DNA from 2 places in the Oceanobacillus sp. FSL K6-3682 genome. Region 1 is predicted to be linked to the other one. Evidence: a T-box and tRNA genes for the amino acid it is inferred to sense, from the RefSeq annotation. Region 1 holds a T-box; the other holds one or more tRNA genes.
What was found. A T-box is a leader RNA that pairs with one kind of tRNA and senses whether it is charged. The one in region 1 lies ahead of MHH51_RS11100 (valine--tRNA ligase), so its partner is inferred to be a tRNA-Val.
Positions count from the first base shown of each region.

Region 2: it has a tRNA-Val gene. The T-box ahead of MHH51_RS11100 (valine--tRNA ligase) is inferred to sense a tRNA for this amino acid. The anticodon was not compared.

Region 1 covers NZ_CP150263.1:2,225,914-2,230,359, reverse strand. The annotation lists gene MHH51_RS11100 (valine--tRNA ligase) at 1-1,716, opposite strand, end outside; T-box leader at 1,768-2,012, opposite strand; gene MHH51_RS11095 (hypothetical protein) at 2,244-2,432, shown strand; gene ysxE (spore coat protein YsxE) at 2,429-3,427, opposite strand; gene spoVID (stage VI sporulation protein D) at 3,591-4,446, opposite strand, start outside.
Region 2 covers NZ_CP150263.1:3,145,251-3,149,696, reverse strand. The annotation lists gene MHH51_RS15715 (DUF421 domain-containing protein) at 1-104, opposite strand, end outside; gene MHH51_RS15710 (hypothetical protein) at 454-1,395, opposite strand; gene MHH51_RS15705 (3-oxoacyl-ACP reductase family protein) at 1,425-2,180, opposite strand; tRNA gene MHH51_RS15700 (tRNA-Val) at 2,808-2,880, shown strand; gene MHH51_RS15695 (serine hydrolase domain-containing protein) at 3,032-4,303, shown strand; gene MHH51_RS15690 (DUF2441 domain-containing protein) at 4,380-4,446, shown strand, end outside.

The DNA.
Region 1 (4,446 bases):
AGACTCGATTCTTTCCCAATGGAAACGCAGATCCTGTCCAGGTGTTGATCCGGTCATTAAGAAATAACGCAGTGAATCTGCTCCATATTTATCAATAACATCCATTGGGTCTACACCGTTACCCAAGGATTTACTCATTTTTCTTCCTTCTGCATCGCGGATTAAACCATGCAGCAAGGTATCTTGAAACGGGCGTTCATTCATAAATTCTTTTGATTGGAAAATCATCCGGGATACCCAGAAGAAAATGATATCATAGCCTGTTACTAATACGTTGGTTGGAAAATAACGTTTCAAATCAGCTGCTTCCTCATTTGGCCAGCCCATGGTAGAAAATGGCCATAATGCAGATGAGAACCATGTATCTAATACATCTTCATCCTGTTCCCAGTTTTCGGCATCTGACGGAGCTTCTTTGCCTACATAGATTTCTCCTGTTTCTTTATGGTACCAGGCTGGAATCCGATGCCCCCACCATAATTGTCTGGAAATACACCAGTCACGGATATTGTCCATCCAGTTAAAATATGTTTTTTCAAATCGTTCTGGAACAAAATTAACTTTTTCCTCATCAGAATCCTGCATGTTTAAAGCTGCTTCTGCCAATGGCTCCATTTTTACAAACCATTGCGTTGACAAATAAGGCTCAACAACTGCACCGCTTCTCTCCGAATGCCCAACCTGATGTGGACGTTCTTCAATCTCAAATAGAACACCTGATTCCTGAAGGTCTTTGACAATTTGCTTACGGCATTCAAATCTGTCTAACCCCTGATATTTCCCTGCATTCTCATTCATGGTTCCATCTTCATTCATAATAAGCACGCGCTCTAAATCATGGCGGTTACCGATTTCAAAGTCATTTGGATCATGCGCTGGTGTAATTTTAACCGCTCCAGATCCAAGCTCCATATCTACATATTCATCGGCAACAATCTGCATTTCTCTGCCTACAATCGGTAAAATAACCGTTTTGCCAATTAAATGCTGATAGCGTTCATCTTTCGGATGTACAGCTACTGCAGTATCTCCAAGCATTGTTTCCGGACGGGTTGTTGCAATTTCAATCGTTTCCTCACTATCTTTAATCGGGTAGCGCATATGATAAAACTTACCCGGGATTTCTTCGTAAATAACCTCAATATCGGAGAGCGCTGTTTTTGTGGAAGGATCCCAGTTAATAATGTACTCTCCGCGGTAAATAAGTCCTTTTTCATAAAGACGGACAAACACTTCCCGAACGGCTTCAGATAAACCTTCATCCAAAGTAAAGCGTTCCCGGGAATAGTCTAATCCAAGTCCAAGCTTCTCCCACTGTGAGCGGATAAAGCTTGCATATTCTTCTTTCCATTCCCAAGATTTTTTAAGAAATTTCTCACGGCCAAGCTCGTAACGATTTGTTCCCATTTCTTTTAATTTTGCTTCTACCTTTGCCTGTGTTGCGATTCCTGCATGATCCATTCCAGGAAGCCACAGTACATCATAACCCTGCATGCGCTTCATACGTGTAATTGTATCCTGCATTGTTGTATCCCATGCATGCCCTAAATGCAAACGGCCTGTAACATTTGGCGGCGGAATAACAATAGAATAAGGCTCCTTTTCCGGGTCATCTTTTGCTTCAAAAAATTTACCATCTAACCAAAATTGATATCTTCCTTTTTCCACTTCTTGCGGATTGTATTTCGGAGGAAGCTGATTTTGTTTATCTGACATGTTAAAAACCTCCTTCATTCTTATGAAAACTAAAAAAACCCTTTCATCCTGATAAAGGACGAAAAGGTATATTTCCGTGGTACCACCTTTGTTTGCTTATAATTAAAAGCCGTTACAGCTTTTATAAAGCACACTTAAGGTCATGAATATCGGCTGACAACCGGAATCTCCTACTACATTTTCAGAGACTCTGCATCAGAGACGACTTCAAGAACAACCTTCTCAGGAAATTTTCACCGCATGATTTCCCTCTCTAAGAGCGTTTATTCTTTACTACTTCTCTTCCACGCATTCATATGTTTTCTTAGTAACATTTATTTTATCCTTTCCACCAGAGAACGTCAACTATATTTTCATATAATTACCGGTAAATAGGCATTTTCCCAGATAAAATTGTTAAGCAAACAAAAAATTATCATAAAAAAGTGTATCTATATTATTGACACACTTTTCACAGGTTTATACATAACATATTATATCAAACTGCAGAAATCTATCCTTAATGAAATAAACTGGAGGGAAAAAATATGTCCCGTTATTATCGTTACCGTATACCGCCTTGGGCAAGAAAATGTATTTTTATTGTAGAGACCTGTATTACACCTATTTTGGTGTTTCAAATTATTAGAACGCTTTTAATACCTACAGCATTTGATATTTTAATACTGGCTGTATTAATTGGCCTTGCTCTTTCTTTTTACATGCAATGGATCTAATCTGGCTGTTCCTCCTTTGACTCATATGTTTCTTGTATAAAATCCACCCAGTTCATACCGAATTCTAAACGGCGAAATTGCTGTTGCAGCTCCTTCACCTGATTTACCATTGACTTTTTTGTGCGGCGGTTTGTATAATTTTTGAGCACACTTAAATAGGTTGATGGGTTAAGCAAATAGACAGAAATAAGATGCATTTCCTTCACAGTCAGATGATTTGTTTTTTGATAGACCGTAAATGCCTGCTGTATTGATTTCTCGGGCTGATTATAAGCACCCGTCAAGCCCCGGAAATAATGTGATAAATCACGTGCCGGATGCTCAAAACCGCCCGATTCCCAATTAATTAAATAACCGCCCTTTGAATGCGTGTCATCCACTCGCTGATGGCATAAGCTGGTGGACCATAAAATATCTGTTTCTTCCTCACCATAGATTTTTTCAAGTTTATCCTGCAGCAAACCTACAGCATGACAAACTCCTTTATAATGTGTGCAATAAAGAAGTTCAAATGGAGACATGTATTTTCTGCTTTCATAATCTGTAACACGATTATGCAGCAGATCTAAGGATGCTTTACAAAAGCTTTCAAAGCCTTGAAATGAATCTTTTAGACGATTTGATCTAATGCGGCTGGTCTGCCGTGTTTTTTTATGAATTTGCGCAAGCGTCTGTAGAGTTCTCTCTATATGATACGTAGAATCAGTTATTTCCGGAGCGTCAATCCAGGGTGATAAATAGTAATAAAAATTTTCTTCTTTATGAAAAAATGTATTATCCCTGGTCAAATACACAGGTAAGATTTCTGTTACATTTTGTTCACGAGCAATATGGTAGACATGCTGCCAATTTTCAATTGTCTGTTCAGTTAAAAAACTGCGCTTTAATGCATACTCCTGCATACCGTCAAATACCTTTACCACTCGTTCTGTCTGTTTTTCGATACTGACGGGGTAGATATGATATGCTTCCAGCACTTTTTTCCATAAATTCATCCCATGTCACCTCTTATTTAGAAGAACTTGAATTCGCTCGTGTTTTAGGCAAACCTGCTTCATTCTGTATTTGGTACAGTAACATCGTTACTGTTTTAAAACCTAAATTATGTAAAATCCCTACACAAATAAGCTTTTTTCTTATTTGTGCAGGTTTATTCATTTATTGATTTGCCGGAATATAGAGCAGCTGCCCTTCATTCACTTCATAATCTGCATCTAACTGATTATGCTTAATTAATTGCAATGGACTGATTGCAAACCGTTCAGCTATGGTATCAATTGTATCATTCTCCTGAACAATACATAGCCGCATTCTTGCATAATGATTTTCTCCTGCTTCTCTGAAAATTTCGGATAATATGGATTCACTTTCTGCTCTTTCTTCTGATTTCTCCGTTTCCTCGCTCTCTGTTATCTCTTCATCTCTCGGTGTATCTTGATAAATTGTATCCTCTATATAATCAATTATTTCCGACTCATCTGTTATATCCCAGCCTGACTCTTCTTCTATATCTTCTTTTTCATCTGTCTCTTCTATCGATATAATGTCTTCAACCATTTCTAATTGTTCATCCATCTGTTCCTCATCATCTTTTTCTTCCTCTGAAACCTTTGCCTCCGATAGAGACTGAAAATATTCAGATAGAGGCTGTGATTTTATTTTCCATCTATCCGGGTCATCCTCTGCTTGCTTTTCCACTGTTGTTTGTTCTTCCGATACTGTTTGCTCTTCTTGTGCTGTTTTTTCTTCTGAAGTAGTTTGTTCATTACGTGTTAACGTTTCTTCAGGATGCTCAATTTCAAATGAAAATGTATCCCCTACCTGCTCTTGATCCGCTTCCTCTTCCTCCAGATCGTCCTCTCGAGGACGGTAGACTTCATCCTGTAAAATACCATGTATTTCAACTGCAGCGGATATTTTCAAGTTATCTGGTCCTAGTAAATCATAATCAAAGGTTTCAATCTGTACAGTTACATCCTCTAAATTTTTCACCCGGTGAGGCGGCACAGATATA
Region 2 (4,446 bases), 920 kb from region 1:
GGGGTAATTTGAGAAATTTGAGTCTTTCCTAAGATTTTTGTGATTAAAAACAAAGCAAAAAATCCAAAGATAACCTCTACAAACATACTCATGTAACTAGACATATGATACGCTCCTTTATCTTTTACACAGTATTTTATATTGTGTACAGAAGCGGATAAAAAATGTACCTAAAAAGAAAAGGAATGTAAGCTGAATGAAAGATGTTTGCTCTTATCAAATAATCATCCTGTAAAAGAAGCTTTGAGCGGGCACTGAATTTCTGAAGATAGAAATCTATACTGAGAGGTACAAGTTAAGTATAGATATATTGGATTTCTGCAATAGTAATAAAAAACGAAAGTGGGGGGTTACTTCGTACCGGGTAAGAAAACATGTTGTCAGCAATCCGGCAGATAAGAAAAGCTCATATTCGCTTTTGATGATTTAGCAAATATGAGCTTTCTAATGATTTTAAATAAATGGTGCAATAACTCCCAAAACAATAAAACTCCAGAATGCGATTACAATTGCTGGCATATCAATATGTGTATCAACATGTGTGTTAAAAAGGCGCTGCACATATTCCCCTGTAATAACAGCGAATAAACCGAATAATGCTGCTAACCATGGACTTGCTAATGCAATTGCTGCATGGCCGGCCACCATAGATACGTGGTGGGATACAGGAAATTTTAATCCGAAGTATAAGAAAATAAGAGAGGCTGCACTAATAGTGAAACCAATATTATCAATATCTAACGCAATTGCTGCATAACCTACAAGGCCGGCAAATGCAAATCCCCAAATAGCGTTGAAGAGTAACATTTTTCCCGAAAAAGGAAAGCGTTTTTCATCTGTAGGGAAAATACCTGTTAAACCGGAATGACCAAATAAGAAACGGGTAATAATAGCGAATGTAACCACTGTTAAAGCAATTGTATCAATTGGAATACCTAAAATAGGTCCATATAGATATTCAACGAAATAGCCTAAAATACCAAATATACCGCCGACGATAAGTACCATTGGGTCTGTTGTTTTGAATAACGGAACAGTTGTATCTGCGCCATCAACATGCCTGTCATCTTCGGCAAAAATTTTGTCTTTATCTTCATGGTCGCCAAGAATTGTTTTTGCATTAACTGGATTGTCAATAAAGGTAGCGCTTTCTAAATGTTTCTTACTAATCCTTCCTGCATAAGCCGCTGCCGCAACAGCTCCGACGAAGGCTACATGCGGGCCAAAAAATGGACCAAAAGCAACATAATCTAAAATTAATGTACTGCCTGCTGCTACAGCTGCAGCAACTCCGGCCATTCCTAAAAATCCTGTAAAGATAAAGGCTGTTGTACCACCAATGAGTGCACCGAATACGCCGCCGCCAAAAGCAGCTAAAATTGCAACTAAGGACATTTTAATTCCTCCCTAAAATTCGAATTTTATCACATCAGCATTCCGCCGGTAGCATCAATTGTTGCTCCAGTAATATAGCTGGCTTTTTTGGAAACAAAAAAGACGGCTATATCAGCAACCTCATCAGGTTGTGCAGCTCTGCCCAACGGAACACGGTTTAAATAAGAAGGGGCGTCAGTTTCTAATTTTTCCCGAATCAAATCTGTTTCTACAATACCAGGTGCCAGATTGTTAACACGTATATTATCCTTTGCATGTTCGCGTGCCATAGATTTTGTGAAGGCAACCATTCCGGCTTTGCTGGCTGCATAATGTGAGTGACCGGTAGTTGAACCATGGAAAGCTGCCTGAGATGTTATATTTAGAATATTTCCCGGCAGTTCTTTTTCTAAACAATGATTTAAAAACGCCTGGGATGTCAGGAATACAGAAGTGAGGTTTACGTCTAAGGTTCTTTTCCAATCTTCTAGTTTAATGGATTTCACGTAGCCTGTAGGCCAGATTGCTGCATTATTTACGAGAATATCTACTGTCTCAAATGCTTCGATACTTTGGGAAATAATAGACACAGCGTCATCCATATTTGCCAGGTCGGCTTGAATTGCAAGTCCCTTTTGTCCGGCAGCTTCCACAGCTTTTATCACTTCATCAGCTTTTGCCTGATTACTTTGATAGGTAATAACAACATTTGCACCTTCATTAGCGAGAGATAAAGCAATTTCTTTTCCGATACCTCTGGATCCCCCAGTGATAAGTGCTGTTTTATTTCTAATTCCTAAATCCATTTACTTATTCCTCCTCATTTCAGCAATTTACTATAAAATATCTATTATGATTGAATAGCTGCTGTACACTTCATTTATTTCCATTAATTAGGATAGAATCGGCATACTACTGTAAATTCTTTCTAACAGTCATATAAATATAGGCAAAGACGAGGTAATCCATATGAAGTAATTTTTGATAATAATCTCTAATCTGCTTTAAGTATAATGAAAATAAAACTTCTTGTTAGTTCCGATACTTATTTTGGTAATCAAATCACTCCCTTGTTATTTCGTATAAGAAACTTATTCATTAATTTTTGAACAAAAGTGCAAATAAAAAATCATTTGTTCATTTTTGGTTAGTATAAATGAATGGGAATTTTATGTCAACGCTTTCATTTATGTGTTTTAATATTATAATAATCCTGATTTATTAAGGAAACGCCGTACTATAGTGCTGAAAATAAGGCATAGGAAATAATTATATTTATGAATGATAATTTCTTAATTTAAGTGTATTTATCAGTTTGATAGTTGTAGTATTCTACTAATTTCATTAAACTACAAAATTATAATGCTGATACAAATATTGTTAGCTTGTTTTCTTTTCCATTAGGCTGTATAATATGTATTGTACCTACATACGATTCCGTAGCTCAGCTGGGAGAGCGCTTGCTTGACAGGCAAGAGGTCGTTGGTTCGAGCCCAATCGGAGTCATTTACTTAAAGCGGTTCATAGGGAATAATTTCTCTCTAATTGCGTGAAGACACATTATTTATGGATGTGTCTTTTTTCGTTTTTGAAGGTTTTTTTGGAGAGATCGGGAATCAATAGAGTATTTAATTTTATTTTTAAGGAGTGGATGCTGATGCAGGAAATAAGATCAAAAATAGATGCATATATCAACGAATATTTGGAATCGTGGGACTTCTACGGGGTTATTCAAGTTATAAAAAATGATGACATTCTTTTTGAAAACGCATACGGTTATGCGAATATTGAGTTTGGAATCAAAAATAATATAAGTTCATGCTTTTCAATCGCCTCCATGACCAAGCAATTTACTGCCTTTGCGATTATGCTCCTGCATGATAAGGGTGTATTGGATATTGATAAGCCGGCATCTTTATTTCTTCCTGGTGATATGAAGATTGACAAATCAATAACTATACATCATTTATTATCACACACATCAGGTTTAAGCAATTTCTATAATTTTGAAAATGATTTTTTCTCTGGATACAATAGAATGGACTATTCCAAAAACGACTTCTTTCAACGGTATATAAATAAAGAACCTGTTTTTCCAGCAGATGTGAAATATGATTATAATAATGTAAATTATAATTTGCTTGCATGGATTATTGAAAATGTAACGGGAGAGAGGTATGAGGACTATATCCGGAACAGCATATTTCTACCTTTGAATATGATGAATAGCGATATTGATGACGGATGTAAAATTATTAAAAACAGATCCGGTAATTATGTGAAAGATTTTGATGTGATTATCAAAAGTCCATATTATAACGAAAAATTTAGTATCGGTGCTGGAGCAATTATTTCTAACTGTGATGATTTATATAAATGGTACATCTGCTTACGTGATAGAAAAATACTATCACAGAAAGCGTATAATCGATTTTTTAATGAGAATAAAAATAATTACTGCTATGGGTTGGAATATCATCATGTTTATGGAACGGGAAGATACTCACATGGGGGAGACCATCTTGGAATAAGTACTTATATGCAGAATTATTTTGATGGAAATATTTGTATTATCATACTTTCAAATAATGAAGCTATCAATCAATATAGATTGGGCAACGCAATTGCGGATATTCTCCATCATGTTGAGGTAGATATTCCAGCAAAGTTTGAAGAAATCCCTCTTAGTGAGAACGAACTTAAAAAGTATTGCGGTACCTATTTAAAAAATAAGATCAAAGTAGAACTTATTAATGGCAAATTATACTTTGTAAGATTCTCAGGTAATCTTTATATTGAAATCTATCCGGTAGGTGAAGGAAGATTTGTCCGGCGATACTTTGATCAGATTGAACCTTATCGTATTTCTGAGGATGAACATGGCGAAATGACGTTTTTTGGATATGTCAGGGATAATCTCGTAAAATGATGAAACTTTAATATAGAAGCAATTGTGTTTTCCTGATTCTCAATAAAAACATAAGATGGAAGGGAGTACAATACTCTTGGAATTGTATTTGTATCATGTCGTTACTGAAAAGTCTATGCAGCCAGGGCAAGTAATCATTTTTG